One region of the Neglectibacter sp. CSJ-5 genome, then DNA from elsewhere that is predicted to be linked to it. Evidence: predicted binding sites of a transcription regulator. Region 1 holds the regulator's gene; the other holds the start of a gene.
The links. Region 1 encodes NrdR, which represses ribonucleotide reductase genes. Its sites were predicted from a motif close to CACNANATNTNGTG; they were not measured.
Positions count from the first base shown of each region.

Region 2: a site for NrdR is predicted at 4,029-4,042, ahead of R2K26_RS11695 (anaerobic ribonucleoside triphosphate reductase). Genes of this name have one in related genera too.

Region 1 covers NZ_JAVYJC010000002.1:72,548-88,346, reverse strand. The annotation lists gene R2K26_RS04495 (glycosyltransferase family A protein) at 1-749, shown strand, start outside; gene R2K26_RS04490 (glycosyltransferase) at 715-1,677, shown strand; gene R2K26_RS04485 (sugar isomerase) at 1,680-3,251, shown strand; gene R2K26_RS04480 (MATE family efflux transporter) at 3,496-4,893, shown strand; gene R2K26_RS04475 (hypothetical protein) at 4,930-5,175, shown strand; gene R2K26_RS04470 (hypothetical protein) at 5,282-5,533, opposite strand; gene R2K26_RS04465 (D-TA family PLP-dependent enzyme) at 5,663-6,769, shown strand; gene R2K26_RS04460 (alpha-N-arabinofuranosidase) at 6,871-8,334, shown strand; gene R2K26_RS04455 (DUF6171 family protein) at 8,334-8,588, shown strand; gene R2K26_RS04450 (putative manganese transporter) at 8,728-9,567, shown strand; gene R2K26_RS15435 (DUF2087 domain-containing protein) at 9,627-9,776, opposite strand; gene mtaB (tRNA (N(6)-L-threonylcarbamoyladenosine(37)-C(2))-methylthiotransferase MtaB) at 9,795-11,087, opposite strand; gene abc-f (ribosomal protection-like ABC-F family protein) at 11,107-13,035, opposite strand; gene nrdR (transcriptional regulator NrdR) at 13,279-13,740, shown strand; gene R2K26_RS04430 (DUF4363 family protein) at 13,795-14,175, opposite strand; gene R2K26_RS04425 (DUF421 domain-containing protein) at 14,172-14,867, opposite strand; gene R2K26_RS04420 (spore germination protein) at 14,978-15,799, shown strand, end outside.
Region 2 covers NZ_JAVYJC010000005.1:174,896-190,694, forward strand. The annotation lists T-box leader at 1-41, shown strand, start outside; gene hisS (histidine--tRNA ligase) at 92-1,390, shown strand; gene aspS (aspartate--tRNA ligase) at 1,422-3,203, shown strand; gene R2K26_RS11690 (pentapeptide repeat-containing protein) at 3,203-3,808, shown strand; gene R2K26_RS11695 (anaerobic ribonucleoside triphosphate reductase) at 4,168-6,465, shown strand; gene nrdD (anaerobic ribonucleoside-triphosphate reductase) at 6,876-7,037, shown strand; gene nrdG (anaerobic ribonucleoside-triphosphate reductase activating protein) at 7,049-7,552, shown strand; gene R2K26_RS11710 (phosphoenolpyruvate carboxykinase (GTP)) at 7,723-9,501, shown strand; gene R2K26_RS11715 (Gfo/Idh/MocA family oxidoreductase) at 9,793-10,977, opposite strand; gene R2K26_RS11720 (TIM barrel protein) at 10,996-11,844, opposite strand; gene R2K26_RS11725 (sugar phosphate isomerase/epimerase) at 11,854-12,618, opposite strand; gene R2K26_RS11730 (SDR family oxidoreductase) at 12,643-13,458, opposite strand; gene uxaC (glucuronate isomerase) at 13,489-14,850, opposite strand; gene R2K26_RS11740 (AraC family transcriptional regulator) at 15,015-15,799, shown strand, end outside.

The sequences.
Region 1 (15,799 bases):
ATTTTCTCTGCTGGGCAGATCCGGATGATTTTTTATTACCGGGCTCTGTTGAAAAACGCGCTACGTACCTGCTGCAGCACCCGGCGTGCGGCGCGGTGAGCAGTGACGCCTTCGTTTTTGACGAGAGCGACCTCAAAATGCCGCTCTACCGCGAGGCTGCGCGGTTTTCGCACCGTTTTGAACTCATGCAGTTTTGGTATCTTCTGCGCGGCGAAGGCATGGTGTGCGCCGGCTGCCACATGATCCGCATGCGCTGTTTTGATGAAGCCGTGCCGAACCGCATGATCTACCCCGCGCGGCGCGGGCAGAATTATCAGCTCATGCTGCCGGTGTGTTACAAATTTCCGCACACTTTTTTAGACGAACCGCTTTACGGCTATGTAAAATATCAAAACGGCATGTCTGCGGGAGATGTGACCGAAACCGACAAGCTGCGCCGCATCGCAGAGCACGAGACGATCTTGCTTCAAACCGCTAAGCAGATCAAAATGCCGGAAGCCGAGTACCAAAAGTGCTTAGACGAGATCGAAAAGCGATACGCCTTGCAGCGCTTTTACACGGCAATCGATTTTCGGAACAAAGTGCTTTTGCAGGAACAATATGCCATTTTGAAAAAGTACGGTGCCGTCACTCGCGATATTAAAAAGCTCTATCGACGAAACCGCACTGTGCTGCACAAGCTGTGCTTTAAGTTTTATGAAGGAGGGAAGAACTATGTGCAAAATTTCGGTGATCGTGCCCGTTTATAACGCGGAAGACACCCTCGAAACGGCACTTAGCAGCGTTTTCATGCAGACGCTCACAGATATAGAAATTCTCTGCATCAACGACGGCTCCACAGACCATTCCGCAGACGTTCTAACGAGCGCCCAGCGCAGAGACGGCCGCGTGCGGTGCCTTACGCAGAAAAACGCCGGCGCAGGCATGGCGCGCAATAAGGGCATAGCGGAGGCAAAAGGGGAGTACATTGCATTTCTCGATGCCGATGATCTCTATCCGGGCCCGTATGCGCTCGAAACGCTTTTAGCTGCCGCCGAAAAAAGCGGTGCCATGGTCTGCGGCGGCTCTATTGAAAAAGCCAAGGGGAACGATGTGCACCCCATGTTTGTTTTCACGGAGGAGGGCTTTCATAACGCCTGCGATGAGCCGCTCGACCGTTTTTTCGCCCGCTTTATTTATAATCGCAATTTTTTGCTTGAAAACAAGCTGCAATTTCCGCCGCTGCGTGTCTATGAAGATCCCATTTTTCTTCTCTGCACGCTTTTAAAAGCCAAAGAATACTACGCCGTGCCCGACGTGGTTTACCGCTACAACGGCACGCATTCCAATAAACGTATCACGCTCGCCTGCACCAAAGATTATCTGCGCGGGCTCATCGCTGAGCTGAAGCTCTCAAAGAAAAAAGACTTGCCGGAAATTCACACGCTGTGCTGCGACCGCCTGATGCGTGAGGCGGATTTTTACGCCCAGCGCTTTTTGAAAACGGAAGACCCGGAGCTGCTCGCACTATTACTCGAGGCAAACGCCGCCGTTTCGCCGCAGCTGCTCAAGGACCTGCCGGAGGACGGCAGTGTCATCTTACCCGCTTTGCGCACCATCTGGCACGCGGGCTGCCGCTATCTGCGCTGGCGGGATCAGCGCATCATCCGCACGCTATGCGACGTGTTTGTAAAGTAGCCATGCGTGCCAAAAGGAGCTTTTTCAATGCCTTTTCCGGGCTTTTCAGCCAGTTTGTTTCCGTCGCACTCGGCGTTATCATTCCGCGGCTCGTGCTCGTGCAGCTCGGTTCCGAAGCCAACGGCCTGCTCTCCGCTACACAGCAGGCGCTCGTGTATCTTGACCTGCTTGAAAGCGGTATCGGCACGGCAGCGCTGCAGGCACTTTATAAACCCGCCGCCGAACAGGACAGAGCCGCCGTCAGTGGTATCTTCAATGCGATTCGCCGGGAATATGCCAAAGTCGGCATCGCTTACGCCGCACTCGTTTGCGGGCTTTCCGTGCTGTTTCCGTTTTTCATCAAAACCGAACTGCCGTTTTTTACCGTATTGCTCACGGTTTTGCTCGGCGGCATGGGACAAGCCGTGCGCTTTCTGTTTCAGGCAAAATACCGCGTGCTTTTGCAGGCAGAGGGCAGAGGATACGTGCTCATCAACGCCAACCTGCTTTTAACTGTTTCCATCAGCATCGGCAAAATCATACTGCTAATTTGCGGACTTTCGCTCATCGCCGTACAGCTGCTCTGCTTTTTGTGCGGCTTACTGCAAACCGCACTGCTCACACTCTACGCCAAAAAACAGTATAGCTGGCTTAACCGCGCCGTGCCGCCCGATACAACTGCCACCGCGCAGCACCGTGCCGTGCTCGTACACCAGATCTCCGGGCTCATCTTTCAAAACACCGATGTTTTACTGCTCTCTGTCGTCTGCGGACTAAAAACAACGAGCGTCTACTCCATGTACGTGATGCTTTTCGGCATGGTCGGCACGGCGGTCTCCGCCATAAACGGCAGCGTGTCGTTCGTCCTGGGGCAAACCTATCACACCGACCGCGCGCATTTTTTGCGGCTTTACCGCGCATTTGAAACATACAATATGGCGCTCACATTTGCGCTGTATCTCACGGCGGATGTGTTCATTCTGCCGTTTTTGAAGCTCTACACCGCCGGTGTGACGGATATTTCGTATCTCGATCCCGTTTTGCCGCATCTTTTTGTCTGCACGTACCTGCTTTCAAACGGACGTGCAGCCGCGCAGCGCGTCATCGAATACGCCGGGCATTTTCAAAAAACGCAGAACCGTTCCGTCATCGAATCCGTCATCAATCTTCTCATATCGCTTTTGCTTGTGGTGCCGCTTGGCATGTACGGCGTGCTCATCGGGACAATCGTAGCGCTTTTGTATCGCACGAACGATATGATTTTCTACGCGTCCCACAAGCTGCTGCATGCACCCGCACAGCATACTTACCGAAAATTCCTGTGCAACGGGGTATTGTTCGTTCTGTTGTGGTTTTTCGCAAAAGCTTTGCCGCTTCCACTCAACTCATATCCCGCACTGCTCCTATCAGCCGCCGTATTTTGCATATTCAGCCTTTTGCTGTTTACCGTGCTCGGCTCTGCGCTGGATTGTGATGCCCGCCGCGTTCTTTTCGCCATCTGGCGCAGAACGGCAATGACCGTTCTGCAAAAAAGCCAATACATTCGCCGCAAAATAGGGGAGAAGCACATTTTCACACACCGTTCCGCGTTATGAATCTCTGACGAAATTGTTTGCTAATTTCGCTATAAATCAACCATTAAATTCGGCAAAATACCAAAATTTAATTATCTTCTTTGTATTTAATTGACCTCTTTCGCCTTTTTTGATATACTGTTAAGCGTTAAATCTTTTGGAGAATATTCGGAAACAATAAAACACAAGTGATTTTGTAAGGCTATATGCTTGCAAAATCACCAAATTTCGAGTATATCTCAGGGCGAGGAGGATATTCTTTATTATGGCAGGAAAGCTCTCTGCATTTTTCGGAGCGCAGGATATGACGGTGGGCAACCCGGCGACAAATCTCATTCGGTTTTCCACACCGCTTCTCATCGGCAACTTGGCGCAGCAGCTGTACAGCACGGTGGACTCCATCGTGGTCGGCAATTATGTGGGTGACAGCGCGTTGGCCGCCATCGGTGCCAGCGGCCCGATCATCAACCTGCTGCTCGTACTGTTCATGGGCGTATCGGTCGGTGCCAGCATCATGGCGTCGCAGTATTTCGGTGCAAAAGACAAAAAGCGACTTTCGCATTCTGTAGGTACGGCGATCACGGCAACCTTTGCGGTTTCCATCTTCGTCATGGTCGTGGGCCCGCTCATTACACACCCGATCATGTCTGCACTGCAAACACCGCAGGATATTTACACTATGTCGTGTGATTATCTCATCATCAATTTCCTCGGTATTCTCGGCAGCGCATATTACAACATTATTTCCGGCATTCTGCGCGGCCTCGGCGATTCCGTCATGCCGCTCATTTTCCTGCTCGTGGCATGCGGCATGAACATTGGTCTGGATATCTGGTTTGTCGCGGGCTTTAAAATGGGCGTTGCGGGCGCTGCGTGGGCAACCATCATCTCGCAGGCAGTCTCCGGCATCCTGTGTCTTGTGCGTCTGCTCTTAATGCGTGACGTATTGCACATCACGTGGCGCACCCTGTGGCCGACAAAAGCGCTTTTGTTCCAGCTCATCCGTTTGGGTCTGCCCAGCGGTCTCACACAGGCGGTGTTCTCGCTCGCCATGCTGGTCGTGCAGTCCCTTACAAACAGCTTCGGTACCACGATCATCGCGGTTTCCACCGTTGTTATGCGCGTGGACGGCTTTGCCATGATGCCGAACTTCACCTTTGGCACGGCAACGACGACCTTCACCGGCCAAAACATCGGCGCAGGTCGTTTGGATCGCGTGGAAAAGGGCACAAAGGACGGCTTAAAGCTCGGCCTTTCCGTTTCCGTGGTACTTGTTGCGCTGATCCTATTCTTCGGCCGTTATCTCATGGAAATGTTTACGAGCACGCCGGAAGTCATTGATACCGGCATGCACATGATGCGCATTCTCGCCATCGGTTACATTGCAATGGCCGTCACGCAGATCCTTTCCGGCGTTATGCGCGGCGCGGGCGATACGATGACCCCAATGTGGATCTCCCTCATCACGACCGTCGTTATCCGTGTGCCGATCGCATACGGCCTCGCAGCACTGATGCACTCTGCAGATGCGCTGTTCATCTCCCTGCTCACAAGCTGGGTCATGGGCGCCGTGCTCACCTCCATCGCGTTCCGCATGGGCCGTTGGAAGAAGAAGTCCATCATCAACGACGATGTGCCCGAACCGGCAGATGTGCAGGTTTAAGCCCTATTTCGTACAGAAAAACGGATCAGCTTCTTTGTGTGCAGACCCGTTTTTTCTCTGATAGAACATAAAAGCACCGCGCAGAGAACCGTAAAGCTCTTTGCGTGGTGCTGTTTTTATGCGATTTTTAATTATTCGTACAGCCCAAAAATCGCTTCGATCTCGATGGGCAGATTGCCCGGCAGCACGTTCATGCCGACCGCGGAGCGGGAAGGAATGCCGATCTCTTCGCCGAACAGCTCGCCGAGCAGCTTCGTCGCGCCGTTTGCGACTGCCGGCTAATCGTAATCGCATCGCGTGCGAAAACCTGACCCTGTTCCGGCGTGTAAAAACTCGCCGGGGGCAGCGCTCGTAAGAGCATCATCCTTTACAGCAAATTCGCCGCCGATCATGCTGCGTCAAAGGCCACTCGCAAATTCGCTTCTGCCGGAAAAATCCGCGTTTGCACATCGGCATGGCGGTGAATATCGATAAAGGCGGGGCAGAGCAGCTTGCCGTCTGCCTCCAAAATTTCTGTATCTTCCGGCACCTCCAAATTTTGCCCAACTTCCGCAATGCGGTCGTTTCTTACCAAAACATCGCCTAAAAACGACTTTTGGCCCGTGCCGCCATAAATCTGCGCATGACGAAACAAAATCATAACGCATACCTCCCAATCATAGGAAATCAGCATAATTTTACAGCTGCATGCAGAACTTATCAAGGCTTGACAGGGCAATTTTACCAGCGTATACTGAATATAATAAAAAAATTGAGGAGGACTGCACAAATGCAGACTGAGCTCTATACGATACAAGGCGTAGAGAACATTTTAACGCCCGCTTTGATCTACTATAAAGACGAAATTTTCGGAAATACCCGCAAGACAATCGAAATCGCCGGCGGGGCAGAGCGACTGTGGCCGCACGTGAAGTCGCACAAAATGAAAAAGATGATCGAAATGCAGAAGGCTATGGGCATTCACCGCTTCAAATGCGCGACTTTGGCGGAAGTCAAAATGGTTGCCGAATGCGGGGCAGAGCACATTTTGCTCGCCTACCCGCTTGTCGGGCCGAACATCAAAGCGTTTATCTCGCTCGTAAAAGAATTCCCCAAAACGCATTTCTACGCGCTGGAAGATGATTTAAGCTGCCTGAATGCGCTTCAAGCCGAAGCCGAAAAGCAAAATGCTGTGCTCGGCTGGTTTGCGGATGTCAACATGGGTATGAACCGTACCGGCGTGGAAACGGCGCATCTTTACGAATTCATCAAAGCAGCACTCGAAAATCCGTCCGAAAATATTCCATTCAGCGGCCTGCATTGCTATGACGGCCACGTGCACACCACCGACCTCATGGATCGCGAAGCCGAGGTGACGGACATGGTGGAAAGCATTGCCGATGTGCTCGATGCACTCAGCGAAGACGGCATTGAGGTGCCGATGATCATCGCGGGCGGCAGTCCGTCGTTCCCATGTCACGCCGCAAACCCGGATATCTTTTTGTCGCCCGGCACCGTGTTTTTGTGGGACAGCAGCTACAAAGAAAATTATCCTGACCTGCCGTACATCCCCGCCGCAGCTGTTTGCACGCGTGTCATCAGTCACCCGGCGCTCGGCGTGTTTACATTTGACCTCGGCTGCAAGGGCATCGCAAGCGACCCGCCCGGTGTGCGCGGCAAAGTTGTCGGCCTTGAAAACGCCGAGCCGATGTTTCAAAGCGAAGAGCACTGGACATGGCGCATGAAGCCCGGCTTTGAAAACGAGCGTCCGAAGATCGGTGACGTTTTCTACGTGATCCCGACGCACATCTGCCCAACGACGGCGTTGTACAGCGAAGTGCTCGTCGCGGAAAACCACGCCATCACAGAGCATTGGACGGTCGACGCGCGCCGATAAATATTTGTACGTACAACTCTTGACACTCGTACTCTCGTATGCTATATTGAACATACACAAGGTGATGCTTATCGCCGATTTTACGAGGAGGAATTTTTGAAATGGCAAAACTTTCCATTCATACTGACGAAAAGAAAAGCAAAATCAGCCGCAATATCTACGGCAATTTTTCCGAGCACCTCGGTCGCTGCATTTATAACGGCATTTATGTCGGCGAAAACAGTGATATTCCGAACGTAAACGGCATGCGCACCGATATTGTGGAAGCGCTGAAAGCTATTAAGCTGCCGGTGCTACGCTGGCCGGGCGGCTGTTTTGCGGATGAATACCACTGGAAAGACGGCATCGGCCCCAAGGAAACACGCAAAAAGATGGTCAACACGCACTGGGGCGGCGTTGTGGAAGATAACGCCTTCGGCACGCACGAATTCTTAGAGTTCTGCCGCCAGGTCGGCTGCGAGCCGTACATCAACGGCAACGTAGGCTCCGGCACCGTGCAGGAAATGAGTGAGTGGATGGAGTACATGACGTTTGATGGCGTTTCGCCCATGGCGGACCTGCGCGCCAAAAACGGTCATGCCGAACCGTGGAAGGTGAAATACTTCGGTGTCGGCAACGAAAACTGGGGTTGCGGCGGCAACATGCGCCCGTCCTATTATGCCGACCTCTACCGCCGCTTCCAGACCTATGTCCGCAATTACGGCGACAACCGCGTGTTCCGCATCGCCTGCGGCCCGAACTCCGACGATTACAACTGGACGGAAGAGGTTATGCGCATTGCAGGCAACTACATGAACGGCCTCAGCCTACACTATTACACCGTGCCGGGCACATGGGAGAAGAAAACAGCTGCAACAGGCTTTGATACCAACATGTATTACGAGACTATTCGCAAGGCACTGTACATGGAAGAGCTTATCACGCGCCACACGGAGATTATGAGCCGTTACGATCCCGAGCACAAAGTCGGCTTGATCGTAGACGAGTGGGGTACATGGTACGATGTGGAACCGGGCACAAATCCGGGCTTCCTGTATCAGCAGAACACCATGCGCGATGCCATTGTCGCCGCTGTAACGCTGAACATTTTCAATGCACACAGTGACCGCGTCGTCATGGCAAACATCGCACAGCTTGTAAACGTTTTGCAGTCCGTCATCCTCACCGAGGGAGAGAAAATGGTGCTTACGCCGACATATCATGTATTCGATCTTTATAAGCACCATCACGATGCAACGCTTTTGAATAGCCACCTCGAAACGGAGGGGGTCTACGCCGGCGTACCGAACCTCACGGTTTCCGCCTCGGAAGACGAAAACGGCGTCGTGCATATCACGCTCGCGAACATTTCCGCCGACACCGCGTACCCGATCGACTGTGCGCTGACCGGCAAGAAGTACAATACGGCATCTGCACGCATTTTGACAAACTCCATCGGCGCATACAACGACTTCGACCATCCCGAAGACGTCAATATTACGGATTTCGACGCGCTGACGCTTGAAAACAACAACCTGCACTTCAATATTCCGGCGTGTGCCGTCATGGAAATCACGGTCTCCTGATGGAACGCATTCCCTGCAGGCGGTGTTTGCTGAAAGACCTCAGCGACACAGATTATTTTCACTCGATCTACGAATATATCGAAAACATTCCCCCGGAGCAGAAAACCCCGGATGCACTTTACAAAGACCGTTTGAAAAAATGCACATCATGCGACCACTTAGTCAACGGCATGTGTGCGCTGTGCGGCTGCTTTGTAGAGGTACGGGCAGCAAAAGTGCGCCAACATTGCGCAAAAAACGCAGAAATCTGGTAAAAATCGGTTCTGATTTTTACTTGTCAATCCGGCAAAATTGTGGTATACTGGCTCGAAGCCTGTATACCACTTTTTGTGTTTTCGGGCATCGCAATCCCGTCGTTTCGACGGGCTACCTCTACCTTGAAAGGATTTATTTATGCTGGATGTCTTTCTCGACGCACTCATCGATTCGTTAAAAACGCTGCCGTTTCTGTTTGCCGCGTACTTTCTCATTGAGTATTTAGAGCACCGTGCAAGCAGCAAAATGGAACGCGGTCTGCAAAAGCTCGGCAAATTCGGCCCCATCGGCGGCGCGCTCCTCGGCGTTGTGCCGCAGTGCGGCTTCTCCGTGGCGGCAGCAAATTTCTACGCCGGACGCATCATCACAGTCGGCACACTGCTCGCCGTGTTCCTTTCCACAAGCGATGAAGCCCTGCCGATTCTGTTCTCACACCCGGAGCAGATGCAGTACATTTTGCCGATGCTGCTCATCAAAGTCGCCTCCGGCATCGTGTTCGGCTTTCTGGCCGACCTCATTTTACAGCGCTTTTTCCACCCTAAAAAAGAGAAGCCGTTTGAGGAGCTGTGCGCGGACTGCGACTGCGACCACCACAGCCTGTTGCACTCCGCCTTGCACCACACAATCAGCATTTTTCTCTTTATCCTCGTCGTAAACCTCGTGCTCGGCTATGCCATTTATTTTATCGGGGAAGACCGCATTTCCGGCTTACTTTTAAACGGCAGCGTCTTTCAGCCGTTCCTGACGGCGCTCATTGGACTCATTCCGAACTGTGCGGCATCCGTGATCTTAACGGAGCTGTTCACGCTGGGCAGCCTGCAATTCGGCTCCTGCGTGGCGGGCTTATGCGCCGGTGCGGGCGTGGGCCTTGTCGTGCTGTTCCGCACAAACCACCGCGTAAAAGAGAACCTTGCCATCGTCGGTACGCTGTACGCCTGCTCCGTCGTGACCGGCATGCTTGTAAATTTGATTTTCTAGACTTAAATATATGCAAAAACGACCGAAAGCCTTTGCACAGCGCTTTCGGTCGTTTTTGTTTACATGTATTTCTCGATGAATTCCGATAGAGAGGGAATTTCCTCATGCTTACGGTATCGGCTGCCGTCCGCTTCGCGGTCTAAAAGATATTTGTTATAAAGCTCGCGGCGCAGGGTAGCGGGATCTTTGAAGCACGTCCATGTGTTGATAACTTCTTGAGGTGAACTTTACAACACGGCACCCATGCAGTGCGTATCGGTGCAGCTCTCAATGCGCACAGAGCGAATCTCGCCCGCAAGGGACGTACCGCTTGCCACCGCAACAGGTGTATAGTTCATGGAATAGCCCTCCCAAACGCCTTTTTGAATCTCGCGCTCGAAAAGCACTTCCTCCGTGCGACCGATTTGCGCTTTAAAAAACGCCTGCTGCGTTGCGGTCGTCACGCGGATCATCTCGTGGCTGCGCGCTTCCTTTACGGCATTCGTCAGCTGATCGCCCATGTCATAGGCACGGGTGCCGGGGCGGCGGGAATAGGCAAACACGTGTACTTTTGCAAATGCGATCTCTTCTGCAAACGCCAAAGATTCCGCAAATTCTTCATCCGTTTCGCCCGCGAAGCCGACCATGATGTCCGTCGTGATGGCAGCATTTTCAAACGCTGCGCGCAGGTTGCGCACGATGGTGCGGTATTCGTCTGCGGTGTAGTGGCGGTTCATGCGCTTTAAAGTCGCATCGCAGCCGCTTTGCAAGGAGAGGTGGAACTGTGGGCACAGCTTTTTCTGCTTTGCCATGCGCCGGATCACGTCTTCCGAAAGCTGCTCCGGCTCCAAGGAGCCGAGGCGCACACGCTCAATACCCGGCGTAGCGCAGGCCGCTTCAATGGCGTCACACAGATGCAGACCGAACTCCTGTCCGTATGCCGAAAGGTTGATGCCCGTCAGCACCACTTCTTTGTAGCCGTTCGCGCCAAGCCCCGCAAGCTCCGCCTTGAGGTCTTCAAGCGGCTTCGAGCGCACACGGCCGCGGGCATAGGGAATGATACAGTATGAGCAAAAGCGGTTGCACCCGTCTTCAATCTTCACAAATGCACGCGTGCGCCCTGTAAAGTTCTCCACATTGAGATTCTCAAATTTTTCATCGTTCGTGTGCGGCGCAATGTCGATGATGCGCTGGCGTGCAGAAAGAAACGCCAACAGATCCGGCACCAGACGCTTGCGGTTCGAGGTGCCGAGGATAATATCGGCTTCCTCCAGTCGCCTTGCGTCCTCCGGGAACGCCTGTGCCATGCAGCCCGTCAGCACCATAACGGCATCCGGGTTATCTTTTTTCGCGCGGCGAAAAATCTGCCGCACCTTGCGGTCACTTTCGGCCGTGACCGTGCAGGAGTTGAGGATTACGACGTCCGCCGTTTCCTTGTCCTCCGCTGCGGCAAAGCCGTGCTGCAAAAGGGAAGAGAGCATCGCTTCCGATTCATACTGGTTCACCTTGCAGCCGAGGGTGATGACCTTTGCTTTCATCATATATTTTAATTTCCTTTCGTCACACGTCGTTTTCTTCCAGCCAAAGCGTCAGCTCCGTCCAGTCATTCATCAGGCTGTCCGCAAGCGCCTTTTGCTCAGTGATCTTATTCGTGATTTCCATCATTTTTTCGTAATCGCTCGCCGTCTCGGGGTTGGAGAGCTGCCCGTTCAGCGTGTCAATTTCCGCTTCCGCCGCTTCGATCTCGCGCTCGCATTTCGAAAGTGCGGCACGGCGCTTCCGAATTTCAGAGGCACGCTCTTTCTTTTGTTTATAGACTGTATTGGCTTTCGGCACAGCGTTTTCATTTTCCGCTTCGGCAGCGGCTTTTGCGGCTTCCTGCTTTTGACGGGCCTCAAGATATGCGTCGTAGTTGCCGAGGTACAGCGTTGTGCCGGAAGGGGTGAGATAGTAGATTTTATCCGCAAGCTTGTTGATAAGATAACGGTCATGCGAAACGACGAACAGCGTGCCATCGTAGCCCAAAAGTGCGTTTTCAAGCGCCTCGCAGGAGCCGATATCGAGGTGGTTCGTCGGTTCGTCGAGGATCAAAAGGTTCGCTTTGGAAAGCATCAGCTTTAAAAGCAGCACGCGCGCACGCTCGCCGCCGGAAAGCCCTTTCACGGGCTTATACACGTCTTCGCCTTTAAAAAGGAACACCGCCAATGCGCTACGCACCTGCGTCTGCGTCATGTAGGGGTGCAGATCCCAGATCTCATCGATGACCGTCTTACTCTCATCTAAATTGCCTTGCGCCTGATCGTAGTAGCCGATGTCGATATTCGCGCCAAAGCGGAAATCGCCGAAGGTTTGCTTATAAATGTGCAACAGCACTTTCAGCAAAGACGTTTTTCCGCAGCCGTTCGGGCCGATGAGGAACACCTTTTCGCCGCGTTTGATATCGAGATTCACATTTTTAAAGAGCCTGTGGTCGCCGAATGAGAGGGCAAGCTCTTCCGCTTCCAGAACATCATTGCCGCCGCGCTGGCTCGCCTTAAACTGAAATTTGATGGTATCCGGATCATCCTCCGGCTTTTCAAGCGTCGCCTGCAAACGGTCAATGGATTTCTGCTTGCTCGCAATCGTCACATAGTTGCGCTCCTGATTGAACCGCTTCTGCTGCTCAATGATACCCTCTATGCGCTTGATCTCGCGCTGGGTGTTATCGTAAACGCGCTGCATCGCAAGGCGGTTTTCTTCTTTCAGCTGCAAATATTTCGTATAATTGCCCTTATATTCTGTCAAATGCGTGTTTTCAATCTCAAATGTGCGGTTCGTCACAGCATCAAGGAAATAACGGTCGTGCGAAATAACGATGTACGACCCGTTGTAATTCTTCAGAAAATCCTCCAGCCATTCAACAGACGGAATATCAAGGTGGTTCGTCGGCTCGTCCAGCAACAGCAAATTCGATTCGCCGAGCAGCATTTTTGCGAGCTGAATTTTCGCTTTCTGTCCGCCGCTCAAAACACCGATAGGAGCATAGATCTGCTCCGGCGCAAAGCCGAGACCGATGAGTGTGCTTTTTGCACGGTTGCGGCAGGTGAGGCCGCCGTCTGCGATGAAACGATCGTTTAGCTCCGCCTGCTTTTCGATAAGCTCGTTAAGGTTTTCCGGCATTTCCGAAATTTTCGTCGTGAGCACTTCTATCTCTGCTTCCATTTTGAGCAGCGGCGCGAACACCGTCATCACTTCGTCAAATGCCGGTTTTTCCATATCGCGGCAAACATGCTGCTCCATGTAGCCGATGGACGTTTCGCGCGCCGGGGTAAAGGTGCCTTCGTCCGCCGTATATTCTCCGTTCAGTACCTTGAAAAGCGTCGTCTTTCCGGAGCCGTTAATGCCTACAAGGCCAATACGGTCGCCTTTCTGCACTTCAAATGTAATATTCTGAATGATCACATCGGTGCCGAACATCTTTTTTATGCTGTTCACCGTAAGTATTGCCATAGTTGTTCTCCTCGGTTCATATTCCGTTTTATTATACCGAAAGATAGCCTTCAAATCAAGCAAAAACCAGGACAAAATCACGCCCTGCGGGCGAAAATCGCAGAGATTTGACGTTTCTTTCCGATTTTAAGGTCAAAATAGAAAAAAGTATACGGTTTCGCTTGATTTTTCCCCGAAAACTGTTGTATAATAACACTACTTTAAGAGACAGATTTGGTGTGTTAGAACTTTGGAGGGTTTTCCATGAAATGTCCCTATTGCGGATACAGTGAAAGTAAGGTCATCGATTCCAGGCCAACCGATGAGGGGGAGCGCATTCGCCGCCGCCGTGAGTGCTTAAACTGCGCAAAACGCTTTACGACCTATGAAGTCATTGAGACTGTGCCGGTGGTCGTTGTAAAAAAAGATAAATCCCGCGAGGCTTTTGACCGCAACAAGCTGTTGAACGGCCTTCTGCGCGCCTGCGAAAAACGCCCCGTACCGCTTGAAACACTGGAGCGCATCGTAGACGAGATTGAAACGCTCCTGCAAAACTCGCTCGACCGTGAAGTGCCGTCCACGCTCATCGGCACTTATGCCATGGATAAGCTCAAGAAGGTCGATGAAGTCGCCTATGTTCGCTTTGCTTCCGTTTACCGTGAATTCAAAGACATCAATACGTTCATGGACGAGCTCAATAAGATCAAGGCCGAGCGCAACCGATAAATTCAGATTATGTAGCAGCAGTCCCAACGCGATATGGGGCTGCTGTTTTTTGCTTTAAAACACATTTTCAAATGCGATGCGCTCTGTTTTTTGAATGTGCTCCGCCGTGTTTTTCACCATCTGGCATTCGGCGCGCGCTAAGGACACCTCCTCCTGCTCAATATAATAGGGCAGCACGGCGAAAATGTTTTCCAGCGGCTCCAAATGCTCGTGCGGCAGGAAAACGCACAGTTTATCGTGTATTTTCTCCCAGTCTGCCTGCAATTTTCGGCTTTCCTCCAAGGCTTTTTCCGCTTCGCCGTCGGAAAGCAGCCGGTCGATATTTTCCGCGGACACAATCAGTGTATTCGCAGATCTTGCCGTGTTGCAGTAACCAAAGATACACACCGCCACAGCAAATACCGCCAAAACGATTGAAAAGGCCATGCGCTTCATTTTTTCACTCCCTTTTTTAGGCTGCCGTCCCGCCGAATGAGCGTATAATGTCCGGCTGTGTTTACCGTTAGAATAAACACTTCGGGAAGCGGTACGGCTTCGCTTTTTAATATGCTGTGTATCCACTCTTCATTTTTGCCGCACAAGTGCATAGAGCCCACAGAAAGGTCTCCGTCGCTCACCACAACGACTTCAAGACTCTCGTCTTTCACTTTCACGCCCATATCGCTCGGACGCAGGTAATCGACGGCGGCTTTTTTAACGACACTCAGCGTGCCGTTCGTCTCTACAATGGCATATGTCACATCCGAAAGCACAAAAACATCCTTTTGCCGCAGCTGCTCAAAAAGGTCTTCTACGCTCATGCGCAGCTCCTGCATGTTTTCCTGAATGATACGCCCATCTTTGATGATGACGACCGGCTTGCCGCACACCAACCGGTGAAAACGGCTGCTTTTAAGCATAAAAACCGAAACGAGCACCTCGAGCGCAATGAGCACCAAAATGGGGATGAGCCCGCTGAAAAGCGGCTGACCGCTGTCCTGCATCGGGATCACCGCAAGGTCGGAGATGAGCAGCGTCACGACCAATTCACTCGTTTGCAGTTGGTTGATCTGCCGTTTGCCCATAACGCGAACAGCCAAAATAATCGTAAAATACAAGATGATCGTGCGCACAAACGAAATAAACATGGCGTTTTCCTTTCCGTATGTCTTCGTCGCTATTATGCGTCTTCGAGCGTATAAAATACGGCCTTTCAGTAAAATCTACACAGGAGAACCATGCGGAAAGGAAACTGCTAATGGAAAACTTATCTGAACACTTAAAGGAAAACATAACATATATAAATGGGTTATTTGAAAACGCCATGGATTATATCGAGCGCGAATTTATGGTCGGCACGGTACCGGCCGCGCTGCTCACCATGGACGGGCTCGTCAGCAAGCAGCACATTACTTTGAGCATTTTAAATCCGTTGATGCGCGCGAAAATTCCGACGGATAACGGCAAAGAAACGCTTTTGTTTATCGAAGAAAACGTGCTGTGCGCCGTAGAGCAAGCCGAGCTTTCCACCGTCAGTGAAGTGCTCGAACGCATGATGAACGGCTTTGCGGTGCTGCTGCTCGATAACTGTCCGACAGCGCTCGCGTTCGGCACGCAGGGCTTTGCTGCGCGCGGGGTAGATGAGCCCGATACGGAAGTTATGCAGCGCGGCTCCCGCGAAGGCTTTGTGGAAACCTACCAGACAAACATTTCGCTTTTACGACGCCGTCTCAAAACGACCGAGCTCAAATTTGAAAAGGTGACGGTTGGCGAAGAGAGCCAAACACCGGCTGCGCTGTGCTATTTAAAAAACATCGCGGACCCGAAGATCATTAACACACTCAAAAAGCGGCTTTCCGCATGTAATCTAAAAGACGTGCTCGCAGCAGGATATTTGGCGGGTTACTTGGAGCGTCCCGCGATTTTTGATCGCGTAGGTTTTACCGAGCGCCCCGATACCTTATGCGGCAAACTGCATGAGGGGCGCATCGGGCTGCTTATAGACGGCACGCCCACAGCGCTTTACGTGCCGTATCTCTTCGTTGAAAACTTTCAGACCGCCGACGATTATGCAAACCGT
Region 2 (15,799 bases), on a different contig from region 1:
CCCGAAAAAGGGTGGCACCACGAACCTGTTTCGTCCCTTATCCGTTTTGGGTAAGGGTTTTTTTATTTTTCATGAATGAGAGGGATATTTTATGGAATTGATCACAAAAGCGCCTAAGGGCACCGTGGATATCATTCCGGGTGAATCCGAAAAATGGTCGCTTGTGGAAGCCGTTATGACGGATGAAGCGGAACTGAACGGCTTTTCCGAGATCCGCACCCCGGTGTTTGAGCACACCGAGCTCTTCCTGCGCTCCGTCGGCGACACCACCGACGTGGTGGAAAAGCAGATGTACACGTTTGAAGATAAGGGCGGCCGCTCCATTACGCTGCGCCCGGAGGGTACGGCAGGCGCTGTGCGCGCCATGCTGGAAAACGGCCTGTATAACGGCGGTTACCCGGTAAAGCTCTACTATAAGACCTCCTGCTACCGCTACGAAAAGCCGCAGGCAGGCCGTCTGCGCGAGCTGCATCAGTTCGGCGTGGAGATGTTCGGCACCGCAGAACCGGCGGCGGACGCACAGGTCATCGCCATGGCCATGTCCATTTTCAATCGTCTCGGCCTTGCCGATGACATTGAGGTCTCTATCAACTCCATCGGCTGCCCCACCTGCCGCGCAGAGTATAGAAAGGCGCTGAGAACGTATTTCGAGGGCTATAAGGATCAGCTCTGCGAGACCTGCAATTCCCGCTTGGAGCGCAACCCCATGCGTATTCTGGACTGCAAAAGCCCCGTTTGCGGCGAGATTGCCAAAGGTGCGCCGAAGAGCACGGATTATCTCTGCGACGACTGCCGTGCGCACTTTGAAAAGGTGCAGACGCTGCTGAAATCTATCAATATTCCGTTTTCCATCGATCCCGGCCTCGTCCGCGGCCTCGATTACTACACCCGCACCGTGTTTGAGTTCCCCTCGAAGCGCTTCGGCTTTGCACTCGGCGGCGGCGGACGCTACGACGGCCTCGTGGAGGAAGTCGGCGGCAAGCCCACACCGGCACTCGGCTTCGGTCTCGGTCTTGACCGCATCCTGATGGCGATGAACGAGATGGGCGCAGACTTCGGAAATGACGCAAAGTGCGAGGTCTACATCGCGTCTCTGGGCGAAGCGGCGCAGATGAAGGCGTTCCAGCTCACCGAAAAAATGCACAGCTGCGGCATCGCGGCAGACTGCGACCTGTGTGCACGCGGTCTGAAAGCCCAGATGAAATACGCCGACAAAATCGGCGCGCAGTACAGCATCGTCCTCGGCGACGATGAGATCGCAAACGGCGAAGCCGTGCTTAAAAACATGAAGACGGGCGAAAAGAAGAAGATCTCCCTCAACGATGACTTTGTTGATACGTACATCACGGCCGTCACCGAACAGGAAGACGCCATGCCCATCACATTTTAACCGGTCACACTAACGAAAGAGGAAATCAATCATGACACAATCGAGAACCCATACCTGCGGCGAACTCCGCCTTGCAAACGCAGGCGAGACCGTCACACTGGTCGGCTGGATGGAAAACATCCGCGAAGTCGGCAATAACTTTGCGTTTTTGGTGCTGCGCGATTTCTACGGCACCACGCAGGTCGTCATCGAAAACGAAGAGATGATGAACATTGTAAAGCCCCTCAATAAGGAATCCACGATTTCCGTTACGGGCATCGTGCGCGAGCGCACCAGCAAAAACCCGAAGCTCCCCACCGGCGACATCGAGATCGCGCCGACGGAGATCACCGTGCTCGGCCGCTGCCGTTATAACGAGCTGCCGTTCGAGATCAACCACTCCCGCGAAGCGGACGAGAGCCAGCGTTTAAAATACCGCTATCTCGACCTGCGTAATCCGGAAGTGAAAGCCAACATCATCCTGCGCTGCAACGTTGTTTCCGCTCTGCGCACCGCTATGACGGAGCACGGCTTTTTAGAGATCACCACGCCGATCCTCACGGCTTCTTCGCCGGAGGGCGCGCGCGATTACCTCGTCCCGGCGCGTAAGCACCCGGGCAAGTTCTACGCCCTGCCGCAGGCACCGCAGCAATTTAAGCAGCTCCTCATGACCGCGGGCTTTGACCGCTACTTCCAGATCGCACCGTGCTTCCGCGACGAGGATGCGCGCGGCGACCGTTCTCCGGGCGAATTCTACCAGATGGATATGGAAATGGCGTTTGCCTCGCAGGAAGACGTTTTTGCCGTCATCGAAGACGTTCTTCCGCCGATTTTTGCAAAGTACGGCACGTATAACATCGCGTCCTCCGCACCGTTTGCCCGCATCCCGTACCGTCAGGCCATGGAGGAGTTCGGCTCCGATAAGCCGGACCTGCGCATCGACCTGCGCGTCAAGGATGTTACGGACATTCTGCAAAACTGCGGCTTCGGCCCGTTTGAAAACAACATCGTCAAGGCTGTCCCAGTCTCCAACTGCAAGCTTGCCCGCAAGGCGGTCGATAAGCTCTGCGCAGACGTAGAGGTGCAGGCCGGCCAGAAGCCGTACTGGTTCAAGGTCGATGAATCCGGCGCCATTGCCGGCGGCATCGCAAAGTTTATCAATGCGGATGAAAAGACCGTGGAAGCCGTCAAATCCGCGCTGTCTCTCGAGCCGAATACGCTCGTGTTCCTCTCCGCAGGCAAGCGTGAGGAGGCCCAGAAGACCGCAGGCGTCATGCGTCGTATGCTCGGCGCGGCGTGCGAGGGCCACATGGATAAAGAGCGCTACGAGTTCTGCTGGATCGTCGATTTCCCCATGTACGAGATCGGCGAGGAATCCGGCGAGCTGGAGTTCTGCCACAACCCGTTCTCCATGCCCTCCGGCGGTATGGAAACGCTGCTTAAGGCCGAGCGCGGCGAGATTGACCCGCTCGACATTCTGGCAGACCAGTACGACCTCGTTTGCAACGGCGTAGAGCTTTCCTCCGGTGCTGTGCGTAACCATGACCCGGAGATCATGGTCAAGGCGTTCGAGATGGTACGCCTCGGCGAAGACGACGTAAAGGCGAAGTTCCCGGCCATGTACAACGCATTCTGCTACGGAGCGCCGCCGCACGCCGGCATCGCCCCGGGCGTAGACCGCATGGTTATGCTGCTCTCCGGCGAAGAATCCATCCGCGAGGTCATCGCGTTCCCGATGAACAAGAGCGCACAGGATGTCATGATGGACGCACCGTCCAAAGTCACCGAGGCACAGCTCAAAGAGCTGCACATCGCCGTGACGGAAGAAGAGTAATGTTCTCTTTAGAACAGAACACGTATAAAAACGCGCGGCTCGGCGATACCGATTTCACGGACGCCGAGCTGCGCGGCTATACGTTTGAAAATTGCGACCTGCGCGGCGCGATGTTTTCCGGCGCTTTGCTTGAAAAATGCCGCTTTTCTGCGTGCGCATTCGATTTTTCTCGCTTAAACGACGTTTTGGCGCGCGGCTGTTCGTTTGAAAACTGCACGTTTTCAGGCGCAAGCCTGTTTGTCACCGCGTTTGAGAATTGCCGTGTCTCGGGCTGCTCCTTTGCGGGCGCAGACCTCACCGGCTGGGCCGTGCGCGGCGGCACACTCGAATACTGTGTGCTCGATCATTGTCCGCTCAAAAAGCAGGATTTTTCCGGCATCAGTCTGCGCGGTACGAGCTTTGCGGAAGCGGACCTCGAAAAAGCCGATCTTTCCGGCTGCGACCTTACGGAGACCGTGTTCCGCAATGCGCAGCTGAAAGAATGCGACCTGCGCCGTGCCAAATTTTCGCGCACCGATATCCGCTTTGCAAAAATGCAGAAAACAAAGATCGATTTGGAGGGCGCGGTGTATCTCGCAGGACTGCTTGGCGCCGTCGTCAACTAAAAAACCGGCAAAAAATTTCGTGAAAAAACGCGTTTTATTTTGTCAACCGCCGTATGGCGTGCATAGGGCTTATAAACGGGTATAGACGGTGTGCAACCGCGCCGAAATGTGCCCCAAAAACCGTGAAAAAACGCCATGAAATCACAAGTTATACCGCGCGTTATGGAGAAAACCGTTTCTATGACGCGCGGTATATTTTGTTATTATTATGTAAACCTGATACTATATATAGTGGTTTTGACACTAAATATGCCCTTGACATGTATAGGAAAAGCGCCTATAATCGAAAGTACAGAAAGCGCAAAGCGAAGGCTCTTAGGCTTTGCCGCAGGGGAGAAACGGAAAGGGAAGTTAAACGTATGATTCGATATATTGTCAAGCGCAGCGGGGACAAGGTGTCGTTCGATGCGCGGAAAATCAAAAGCGCCATTTTTAAGGCCAATACCAGGATCGCCGCAGAGCGTATGAGCGACGCCGATCTGAACGAATTGACCGAAGATGTGCTTACGGCGCTCGAAAAGCTGCCGGGTACACCCACGGCGCAGGAAATTCAAAACGTGGTGGAGGAAAAGCTTCTTGCCGCCGATTACGCCAAAACGGCGAACGCTTACATCAATTATCGCACGGAGCACGAGCACCTGCGCGAAATGGACGACGAGCTCGTGAAGATTTTTGAAAATCTCACGTTCCGCCCGTCCGAAGAGGATGACTTAAAGCGCGAAAACGCGAATATCAACGCCGATACCGCCATGGGCACCATGCTGAAATACGGCTCCGAAAGCGCCAAGGCGTTTTACGATAAATATGTCATCCCGCCGGAGATTGCCGAAGCACACGCGAGCGGCGACATCCACATTCACGATAAAGACTTTTACGCCCTCACCGAAACATGCTGTCAGATTGACCTTTTAAAGCTGTTTCAAGACGGATTTTCCACAGGCCACGGCTATTTGAGGGAGCCGAACGACATCCGCAGCTACGCCGCGCTCGCGTGCATCGCCATTCAGGCAAACCAAAACGAGATGCACGGCGGCCAAAGCGTGCCGAATTTCGACTACGCTATGGCGGAGGGCGTGAAGAAAACATACCGCAAGCAGTATTTTCGTGCGCTTGCGCAGTATATTGAGGTGCGGTTTGATATGAGCGCCTCCGATGCCGCCGCGCTGACGGCTGCCATCAAAGAAGCGCTCGGCACCGATGTCACAATGCACACCGCAGAAGCTTACGCCGAAAAGCTGCGCGCGTTTCTGCCGCGCCATCAAGCAGAAAACGGCTTCCAGATCATCACGGGCGACGCTGCCCGCGCCGCCGCGGAATACGCCGCAAAAACCGCCTACAAAGAGACGGATGCTACCACGTATCAGGCCATGGAAGCGCTCGTCCACAATTTAAACACCATGAATTCCCGCGCCGGCGCACAGGTACCGTTCAGCTCCTTAAACTACGGCACGGATACCTCGCCGGAGGGCAGAATGGCCGTGCACAACCTGCTCCGCGCTACAGAGGCGGGGCTCGGCGACGGCGAAACACCCATTTTCCCGGTTCAAATTTTTAAAGTCAAGGAAGGCGTCAACTACAACGAGGGCGACCCGAACTATGACCTGTTCCGCCACGCGCTGCGCTGCTCCGCCAAGCGCCTGTTCCCGAATTTCAGCTTTTTGGACGCCCCGTTCAACCTGCAATATTATAAACCCGGCAATTATAACACCGAGGTGGCGTACATGGGCTGCCGTACGCGCGTCATGGGCAATGTATTCGATAATACAAAGGAAGTCACCTGCGGCAGAGGCAATTTGAGCTTCACCTCTATCAACCTGCCGCGCATCGGCATTGAAGCGAAGGGCGATATGAAAACGTTCTATAAGCTGCTCGATGAAAAAATCGCGCTCGTGGAAGAACAGCTTCTGCACCGCTTCAAAATCCAGTGCAGCAAAAAGGTGTATAATTATCCGTTCCTCATGGGGCAGGGCGTGTGGATCGATTCCGAAAAGCTCGACCGCAACGATTCCGTTGCCGAAGTCTTAAAGCACGGCACCTTAAGTGTCGGCTTCATCGGCCTTGCCGAGACCTTAAAAGCCCTCACCGGTAAGCACCACGGCGAAAGCGAAGAAAGCTGGAAGCTGGGGCTTGAGATCATCTCCCATATGCGGGAGAAAATGGACGAAAAAAGCCATGAGACCGGCCTCAACTTCACCTTGCTCGCAACGCCCGCAGAGGGGCTTTCCGGCCGCTTTGTGCGCATAGACCAAAAGAAATACGGCAAAATTCCCGGCGTTACGGACAGAGAGTATTACACAAACTCGTTCCACGTGCCGGTGTATTACCCCATCAGCGCCTATGAAAAGATTCGCAGAGAAGCGCCGTTTCACGCGCTCACGAATGCGGGGCATATCAGCTACGTGGAGCTCGACGGCGATACGTGCAAAAACATCGACGCATTTGAAAGCATCGTGCGCTGCATGAAAGAAATGGGCATCGGCTATGGCTCGGTCAACCACCCCGTAGACAGAGACCCTGTGTGCGGGTATAACGGAATCATCGACGAGGTGTGCCCGAGGTGCGGCAGAAGAGAGGGTGAAGGCATTCCGCTCGAAAGGCTTCTGGAGCTGAAAAAACGCTACCACGACGTCCCGAATTATTCGCATTTGATTCGATAGAGCAAAGTTACCCTCAACGGTGATTAAAAGTTTCGCCCGCCTTTTCAAAGGCGGTGGGGTCTTGGGGCGAAGCCCCGAGTCGCTTTCTGCAGAAAGCGAAATCTATTTGCCTACCAAAAATCAGGACGGGAACTTCAACAGTCCGGTGGACTGTTGAAGTGTGGGAGACCCAATTAGGGGGTCTCCCAATGAACTTGCATCGCAAGTTCATAAAAGCAAAACGGCAACACATGGGTTTAACCTGAACGACAAGTCGTTCAGCTATGGTTTTGTGCTTTTGATGATTGAAAATCATCAATTTCGCTGCGCGAAACCAGCCCAAGAACCACCTAAAAGACGGCATCCGCCGCCTTTAGAAAAATTGAAATGAATGTAAAAATGTATTTATAAAAAGAATCGAGGCAGTTATCATGTCACCCAAAACGCAGAAAAATACCAAAACCATCATCGTCGGCGAAGGCCGCGGGTTCGACCGCATCCGCCGCATCACAGGCTACCTTGTCGGCACCACCGACCGCTGGAACGACGCCAAACGCGCCGAAGAACACGACCGCGTAAAGCACAGCCTGTAAGGCACGGCAAAATGGAAATCCGCATTTCCGGCATCTTGAACGATTCCATCGTGGACGGGCGCGGCATCCGCCTCACCGTGTTCACACAGGGCTGTCCGCACCATTGTCCCGGCTGCCATAACCCTCAAACGCATGATTTTGCGGGCGGCAGGGTGGAAGACACCGATGTCATCTTTGACATGTTCAAAAAAAATCCGCTGCTGCGCGGCATCACATTTTCGGGCGGTGAGCCGTTCTGCCAGCCAAAGCCGCTTTTAGCGCTCGCAAAGCAGGTGCACGCCCTGCACAAAGACGTCACCGTCTATTCCGGCTGGACATATGAGCAGCTTGTTTCTATGCACAACCCCGATGTGGACGCGCTTTTAAACGCGTGCGACGTTCTGGTGGACGGGCCGTATATCGAACAGCAGCGCAATCTTGAGCTGCTCTTTCGCGGCAGCGAAAACCAGCGTCTTATCGATATGAACGCCACCCGCCGAAACGGACGCGTAACGCTTTTACAGCTCGATTATTAAAAATCTCCGCAAATTTCCTCTGATATGCGCTAAATCAATACCGCTATATCGAAAAAAGATGGGGGCAATTCATGATTTTGTAATTGATTATGCGGAAAACTTGTGGTAGAATAAAGACAAATGGGTTATTTTACATTTTATTTGCCTTTTTGGCGAAAGGAGAAATAACAATGACTAACAACAAGACAATTCTTGCTTGGATCGACGAGATGAAAGCTCTTGTCAATCCGGATCAGGTTGTTTGGATCGACGGCTCCGAAGAGCAGCTCGAAGAGCTCCGCAAGGAAGCGGTTGAGTCCGGCGAAATGATCAAGCTGAATCAGGAAAAGCTCCCGGGCTGCTACTATCACAGAACAGCTCCGAATGATGTTGCCCGTGTTGAGGACAGAACCCTCATCTGCTCCAGAAAAGAAGAGGACGCAGGCCCGACCAACCATTGGAAAGAGCCGCAGGAAGCATACAAGATGCTGTACGATATTGCTCGTGGCAGCTACAAGGGCCGTACCATGTACGTTATCCCGTACTCCATGGGCCCGGTCGGTTCCCCGCTCGCTAAGATCGGCGTTGAGCTGACAGACTCCATCTATGTTGTTCTCAACATGTCCATCATGACCAGAGTCGGTCAGAAGGTCATGGACGTTCTCGGCGACAGCAACGACTGGGTTCGCGGTCTGCACTGCAAGTGCGACGTTGACCCGGAGAAGCGCTGGATCTGCCAGTTCCCGGAAGACAACACCATCATCTCCGTAAACTCCGCTTACGGCGGCAACGTTCTGCTCGGCAAGAAGTGCTTCGCTCTGCGTATCGCTTCCTATCAGGCTAAGAACGAAGGCTGGATGGCAGAGCACATGCTCATCCTCGGCGTTGAGAACCCGAAGGGCGAGGTTAAGTACGTTTGCGCTGCATTCCCGTCTGCTTGCGGCAAGACCAACCTGGCTATGATGATTCCGCCGGAAGGCTACCGTGCAAAGGGCTACAAGGTCTGGACCGTCGGCGACGACATCGCTTGGATGCGCAAGGGCCCGGATGGCAGACTGTATGCCATCAACCCGGAAAACGGCTTCTTCGGCGTCGCTCCCGGCACGAACATGAAGTCCAACCCGAACGCTCTTATCTCCACCCAGAAGGGCACCATCTTCACCAACGTTGCGCGTAACCTCGATGACAACACCGTTTGGTGGGAGAGCCTCGACAAGAACCCGCCGGTTAACGCAGAAGAGTGGAAGGGCGCTAAGGTAAACGGCCCCGAGTATGTTGCTGCCGGCAACAAGCTGGCTCATCCGAACAGCCGCTTCACCGCTCCTACCGCTAACTGCCCGTGCCTCTCCAGCGAGTTTGAGAACCCGCAGGGTGTTCCGGTCTCCGCTATCGTCTTCGGCGGTCGCCGTCCGGATACGGTTCCGCTGGTTTACCAGTCCAGAAGCTGGAACAACGGTGTCTTCATCGGTTCCATCACCGGCTCCGAGACCACCGCAGCTGCTGCAGGTGCAGTCGGCGTTGTCCGTCGTGACCCGATGGCTATGCTCCCGTTCTGCGGCTACAACATGGGCGACTACTTCAAGCACTGGATCGAAATGGGCGAGATGCTCGGCGACAAGGCTCCGAAGATCTTCAACGTCAACTGGTTCCGTGTCGACGAAGACGGCCACTTCATTTGGCCGGGCTTCGGTGACAACCTCCGTGTTCTCGAGTGGATCCTCAAGCGCTGCGATAACGAAGTTGACGCTGTTGAGACGGCAATCGGCTACGTTCCGAAGCCGGAAGACATCAACATCGAAGGCCTCAAGGACTTCGATGAGGAGAAGCTCGCTTCCATCCTCAAGGTTGATAACGCTAAGTGGGCTAAGGAAGCTGCCGGCGTAGAGGAATTCTACAAGAAGTTCGGCGACAAGCTCCCGCAGGAGCTCAGAGACGAGCTCAACGGCCTCGAAGAGCGCACCAAGGCTTAATCAAAACTTAAATCGTAAGATTTAACGCATAGAAAGCGCCGCTTTCGGTTCATCCCGGAAGCGGCGCTTTTGCATATTGTTTTATGCACGGATAGTTTTAAGCTGTACGGAAATCCCACATTCAAAACAAAAGCACGCAGACAAATTCAATCTGCGTGCTTTTTCATCTTAGTCTTTGTGTAGGCAAAAGGATTTCAAGCTCTGCGAAGCTCGACCAAAGGCGTTGCCTTTGGAAACCACCACCTTTGAAAAGGTGGACGAAACTTTTAACCGCCGTTGTCGGCAACTCGCTTATCTTACCTTCCAGCGGTCGTTATACGTGCCGGAAAGGTCTGCAATCTTGCCGCTGTCTTCTTTCTCTTCCTTCACGTGCGAGGTCGCTCTGCGCTCGTTTAAATATTTCAGGAACAGCTCGCCGTCCACCGGCACAGCCTGCGGCTTGCCCGTCCAGTCGGAAAGGTGAATGGCGTTCGAGATATTCAGGCCGTTAATGCCCTCATAGCCCGGCGCCAGCAGCTCTTCGCCGTACAGAATAGCGTTTGTGAAGTTCTGCAGAATGCCGTTATGCCCAAGCTCAATGTTGTCCGTTTCCACTTCGGTCACGGTCATTTCGGGCTGCGCAAAGCCCTCTTTGCACGTCACGCAGAATTCGCGCTCCGGCACGGCGAGCTTCCACCAGGTCAGCTTGCCTTCTTCCCAAACAAGCTTGCCTTTGTCGCCTGTAATCTCCAAACGGTTCGTGCCCGGGCACTCACCCGTCGTGGTGATGAACGCGCCCGTCGCACCGTTCGGGTACTCGGCGTAAGCCGTCACTTCGTCCTCAACCTCAATGTTGTGCCAATGGCCGTACTTGCAGTGGCCCATCACGCGGTTCGGCATGCCGAAGATCCACTGCCACAAGTCAAGCTGATGCGGGCACTGGTTCAGCAGCACGCCGCCGCCTTCGCCTGCCCACGTCGCACGCCACGTGCCGCTGTCGTAGTATGCCTGCGTGCGGTACCAGTTCGTAATGATCCAAATGCAGCGCTTCAGTTCGCCCAGCTCGCCGCTCTGCACGATCTCGCGCATTTTCTGGAACTTCGGGTTCGTGCGCTGATTGTACATGATGCCGAACACCTTGCCGGATTTTTTCGCGGCCGCATTCATTTCCTCCACCTGCTTTGTGTAAACGCCGGCAGGCTTCTCCGTCAGCACGTTCTTGCCCTTTTCAAAAGCATAGATCGCAATGGGGGAGTGGAAGTAATGCGGTGTCGCCACGATCACCGTGTCACACACGCCGCTGTCAATCATTTCCTTGTAGTCTTCATAGCACGGTACGCCGGGCAGATTTTCGTCCGCCCAAAGGCGCTTCGATTCCGCAATATCGCACACGGCGGCAAGCTCCATACCCTTGATATTGCCGGAGAAAATGCTCTTTGCGTGCGCCGAACCCATGTTGCCGATGCCGACAATGCCGACCTTTACTGTTTCGCTCATGAAATTACCCTCTTTCTGTTATTCGATGGTTTTTAAAATATCGTGCAGCGCATCGGAAGCCACATCAAACGCTTCGTCCGCGTCTTTATATACGCGCTTGTGCAGAACGTCCTCACCCTGCAAATTCTGCAAGCCGCTGAAATCGTACAAATGCGGCTCCAGCGTCAGCATGTACGGCTTACCCGTTTCCGCCAACGTTCTTAAAATACTCGGCACAGAGCCGTCTCCCTCACCCGCAGGCACCACGCTGCCATCCTTGAACAGCGCGTCTTTGATGTGCATATAGTCGATGATCGGTGCGAGCGCCTTAAAGTTCACCGCCGGGTCGTCGCCGCACTGAATGTAGTTTGCGGGGTCAAATACGCACCGCAGCGCCGGAATGGCTTTGTGCAGCTTCTCCACGCGCTTGAGCGTGTCGCCGTAAATGCCCTTCTCATTCTCGTGGCAGCAGTGTACGCCATTTGCTTCGCCGTAGTCCACCATTTTCTGTATTCGCTCGATCACGGTATCGTGATAAATCTCCGGATTTTTGCCCTCCGGAATATAGAAGCTGAACATGCGAATGCGCGTGGTGTGCAGCTTTTTCGCAATCTCCACGGCGCGCTTGAATTTCTCAAAGTGCGGTGCAAAATTGTCCTCAATGCTGATCTTGCCGATGGGCGAGCCGATGGCGGAAATGCTGATATTGCCCGCTGTAAGCTTCTTTTCAACAACATCAAGCTCCTCGTCCGTCAGGTCTAAAATGCCCTTGCCGTCCACGCCGCGGATTTCCATCAGCGGAATATGCTTGCGGTGCAGCGCCGCAATCTGTCGGTCAAACTCCGGCGAGGCTTCGTCCGCAAACGCGGAAAGTGTAAACTGTGTCATATGCCCTCCTTAGAACGTGCAGCCGGCACGAAGCAGGTTTTCGGCGCTCAGCTTCAGCTCGTCAAACGGGCTGCGGTCGTAGCAGTTGTCCTGTTCGATCATCGCATATTGAATGCCTGTCTTTTCGCATGCCTCAATGATGGACTTAAAGTCCATGTTGCCGTCCATCACGGCTGCAAAGCGCTGCTCGTGGCCGTGCATCTTCATGTCTTTAAAGTGAATGACGTCAATGCGTCCCGCCATTTTTTCAATCTGCACCTGCGGCGAGCGCCCGCCGTACTGCGTCCAGTAAACGTCCAAAATAAAGCCCCATTTTGCCGGGTCGGTCTCCTCCGCCATGTGGTCGATGAGGCACTTGCCGTCAAATTTCTCGTATTCAAAGCCGTGGTTGTGGTAATGCAGCTTCATGCCCGCGTCGTGCAGCTTGTCGGCAGCGGGGCCGAAATCCTTCAAAAACGCGCGCATACCTTCCAGCGAGCCCGTGTATTTCTGCGGCATCATGCCGATGCCCACGTGGTTCGTACCGAAAATGCGGTGGTTTTCAATCACCTTTTCGGTGTTCTCCAAAATGAGCTGCGGGTTCGTATGCGTAATGATGATGGAAAGCTCGTTTTCGTCGCAAATTTCGCGGATGATATGCGGGTCAATGTCGCCAAACGCAGAGACCTGCAAAGTCTTGTAGCCGATGTCGTGCAGCTTTTTCGCCGTTTCTCTAAAGTCGGCTTCGTTCTGCGCATAGTCGCGGATGGTGAAGCCCTGTGCACCGATGATCATGAAAAATTCCTCCCAAAAGTCAGATTATACGCCGGAGTACGCGGAGAAACCGCCGTCCACCGGGATTGTGATGCCGGTCACAAAACCGGACGCGTCATTGTCGATGAGGAAGCGCAGTGTGCCGAGCAGCTCCTCCGGCTCGCCGAAGCGGCCCATCGGGGTCTGCGAGATGATTTTGTGGCTGCGCGGGGTCAGGCTGCCGTCCTCGTTAAAGAGCAAGGTGCGGTTCTGGTTTGTTGCAAAGAAGCCCGGCGCAATGGCGTTCACGCGGATGTTGCAGTTTGCAAAGTGTACCGCCAGCCACTGCGTGAAGTTCGAGACCGCTGCCTTGGCACCGCTGTACGCCGGGATCTTCGTCAGTGGCGTAAACGCATTCATCGAGGAGATATTCACAATGCAGCCGCCTGTTTCCAGCATGTCGGTCGCAAACGCCTGCGTCGTCAGCAGCGTGCCGAGAAAGTTCAGGTTGAACACGAACGAAACGCCGTCCTGGTCAAGGTCAAAGAACGACCGCGCGTTTTCGTCCAGCATATCTTCTTTGCTGAAATACTCGCTCGTCGTGGTGCCTTTCGGGTTGTTGCCGCCCGCACCGTTGATAAGCACCTCGCACGGGCCGAATTTTTCCAGCACAACGTCATGCGCCTTTTTTAGGCTCTCTTTGTCCAGCACATTCGCCTGCACGGCAATGGCCTTGCCGCCCGCCTTGCGGATACCCTCCGCCTCGCGCTCCGCAGCTTCCAAATTGAGGTCAAGCAGTGCGATTTTGTGCCCGTCTGCGGCAAGCGCGCGGGAAAAAGCGCTGCAAAGCACGCCGCCCGCGCCGGTAATGACAATATTCATAGGAAATTCCTCCTTATTATAACGTGACTTTTATTCGCTGAATAGCTTGCGGCTGTTTTCCACGCAAAGGTCGGTCAGCAGCTTCAGCGCCGCCTTTTCGCTGAGGAACGTGCCGTCCATAAGCTCTTCCGCAACCCTGTTGCATAGCACACGGCGGAAATAATCGTGGCGCGCATAGGAAAGGAAGCTGCGGCTGTCTGTCAGCATGCCGGTAAACTGCCCAAGGTGGCCGGTTTCCGCCATAATGTTCAGCTGCTCCTCCATGCCGCGCTTGTGGTCACAGAACCACCACGCTGCGCCGGGCACAACGCCCTTAAAACTGCCCGCCGTCGTCGCAAGCGCCATATACATCGAAGGCTCCAGCGTGTATAAGATTGTGTGCGGCAGCGAATCCCTGCGGTCCATCGCGTCCAAAAGCGCTGCAACTTCGTGCTCCGGGATCGGGTCGCCCACGCAATCGCCGCCGGCGTCCGGACCCACGGCCTCAAACAGCCGCGTGCATGCGTTACGCTTTACGTTCAGGTGCAGCTGCATCGTCACATTATGCGCCTTGTATTCGTGCGCCAAATACACATACATTTCAAATAGAAAATTACGGAACTCGTTTTCCGGGATTGTCTTTCCCTTCAGCGCCTTTTTAAACGTCTCCGCGGCATCGCAGCTTTTGTCTTCCTTCGGGAAGCCCTCAATGCCGATATCGCTCACGCGGCAGCCGTTCTCGCAGAAGAAATCAAGCCGCTTTGAAAGCGCCGTTTTCAGGTCGTCGAGCGTCTCCACACTAAAACCGCACACCTCGCCGAGGTGCAAGGCGTAGTCGCGATAGTTCGCGCGGCAAATGTTCAGCGCCGCGTCCGTGCGGAACGAGGGCACCACGCGCACCGGGAAGTTCTTCTCCTTCGCAATTTCCTTGTGGTATTCCAAAGAATCCGCCGGGTCGTCCGTCGTCGCCACAAGCTCCACATGGCTTTGCAGCATCAGTTTGCGCGGGGAGAGGTGGTGTTCCTTGATATACGCGTTCGCGCGGTCAAAAATATCGTCCGCACTTTCCGCTGTCAGTGTGTCTTCAATGCCGAAAAACATCGAAAGCTCCATGTGTGACCACACATAAAGCGGGTTGCCCATCGCAGTCTCGAGGCACGCCGCCCACGCGCGGAACTTCTCGCGCGGCTCCGCGTCGCCTGTGATGAGCGCCTCCGGCACGCCGCAGGCACGCATCAAACGCCACTTGTAGTGGTCGCCGCCCAGCCAGATCTGCGCAATATCCGGGAATTCCCTGTCCTCCAAAATCTCCTTCGGCGAGAGATGGCAGTGGTAGTCGACGATCGGCAGGTCGCGCACCGCGTCATATAAATTCTTAGCAACATCGCTTTTCAAAAACAGATCGTTTCGCATCTGAATAAACTCCTTTCGGGCGGCAGAAAAAGGCAAAGTTTCCCCACCGCTGCTACTGTAAGTATAGCACGATGAATTGCAAAATAAATGATATATTGCGGCACATATATTGCAAATCGGCGCAAACTGTGCTATGATTTCTCCAAAGGAAGATGGTGAAAAACGTGGAAACAGGTAAAAATGACGAAATGCTGCGGCAAGATTTTCAGCTTTCGCACAATCGAGACCCCTATTTTCGCACCATGGAGTTTCACGCGCACGATTTTTTGGAGCTCTATTACTTTTTGGACGGCAGCGTGACGTATTATATTGAAGATCAGGTCTACGACCTTTGCCCCGGCGATCTGCTCATCATTCCCGCCGGCAAAATGCACCGCCCCGTCATCGCAAACGAGCACGCCGCCTATGAGCGCATGGTGCTGTGGATCACCCCGCAGTACCTGCAAAGCATCGACAGCCCCGCGGGTGACCTGCAAAAAAATCTGCAAAAGGTGGGGGAGCACGGCTACTGCGTGCCTTTTCGCGGCGATGAAACGGTGTTCGTCACGGCGCTCTTAAAAAAGCTCTTGTATATGCAGAAAAACGATATCGACCCTAAGTTCTGCGCCGGCGCCGTAGAGCTGTACCTGTGGACGATCTTCCGCTCCTACGGCGTTATCGATACCACGCACCGCAATGAAACACAGGTCATCCCGCAGGTCATTCGCTATATCACGGAGCATTTCAGCGAGCCTTTAACGCTCGAAGACATCGCCGCAGAGTTCTTCGTCAGCAAATCGTACTTAAACCGACACTTTAAAGCATATACCAATTCCACCGTGTACGCCTACATCATGGCGCTTCGGCTCACCCATGCCCGCCGTATGCTGCGCGAAGGCATCCCTGCCGTAGAAGCCGGCCGCGAGTGCGGCTTTTCCGATTATTCCACATTCTACAAAGCCTTCAAAAC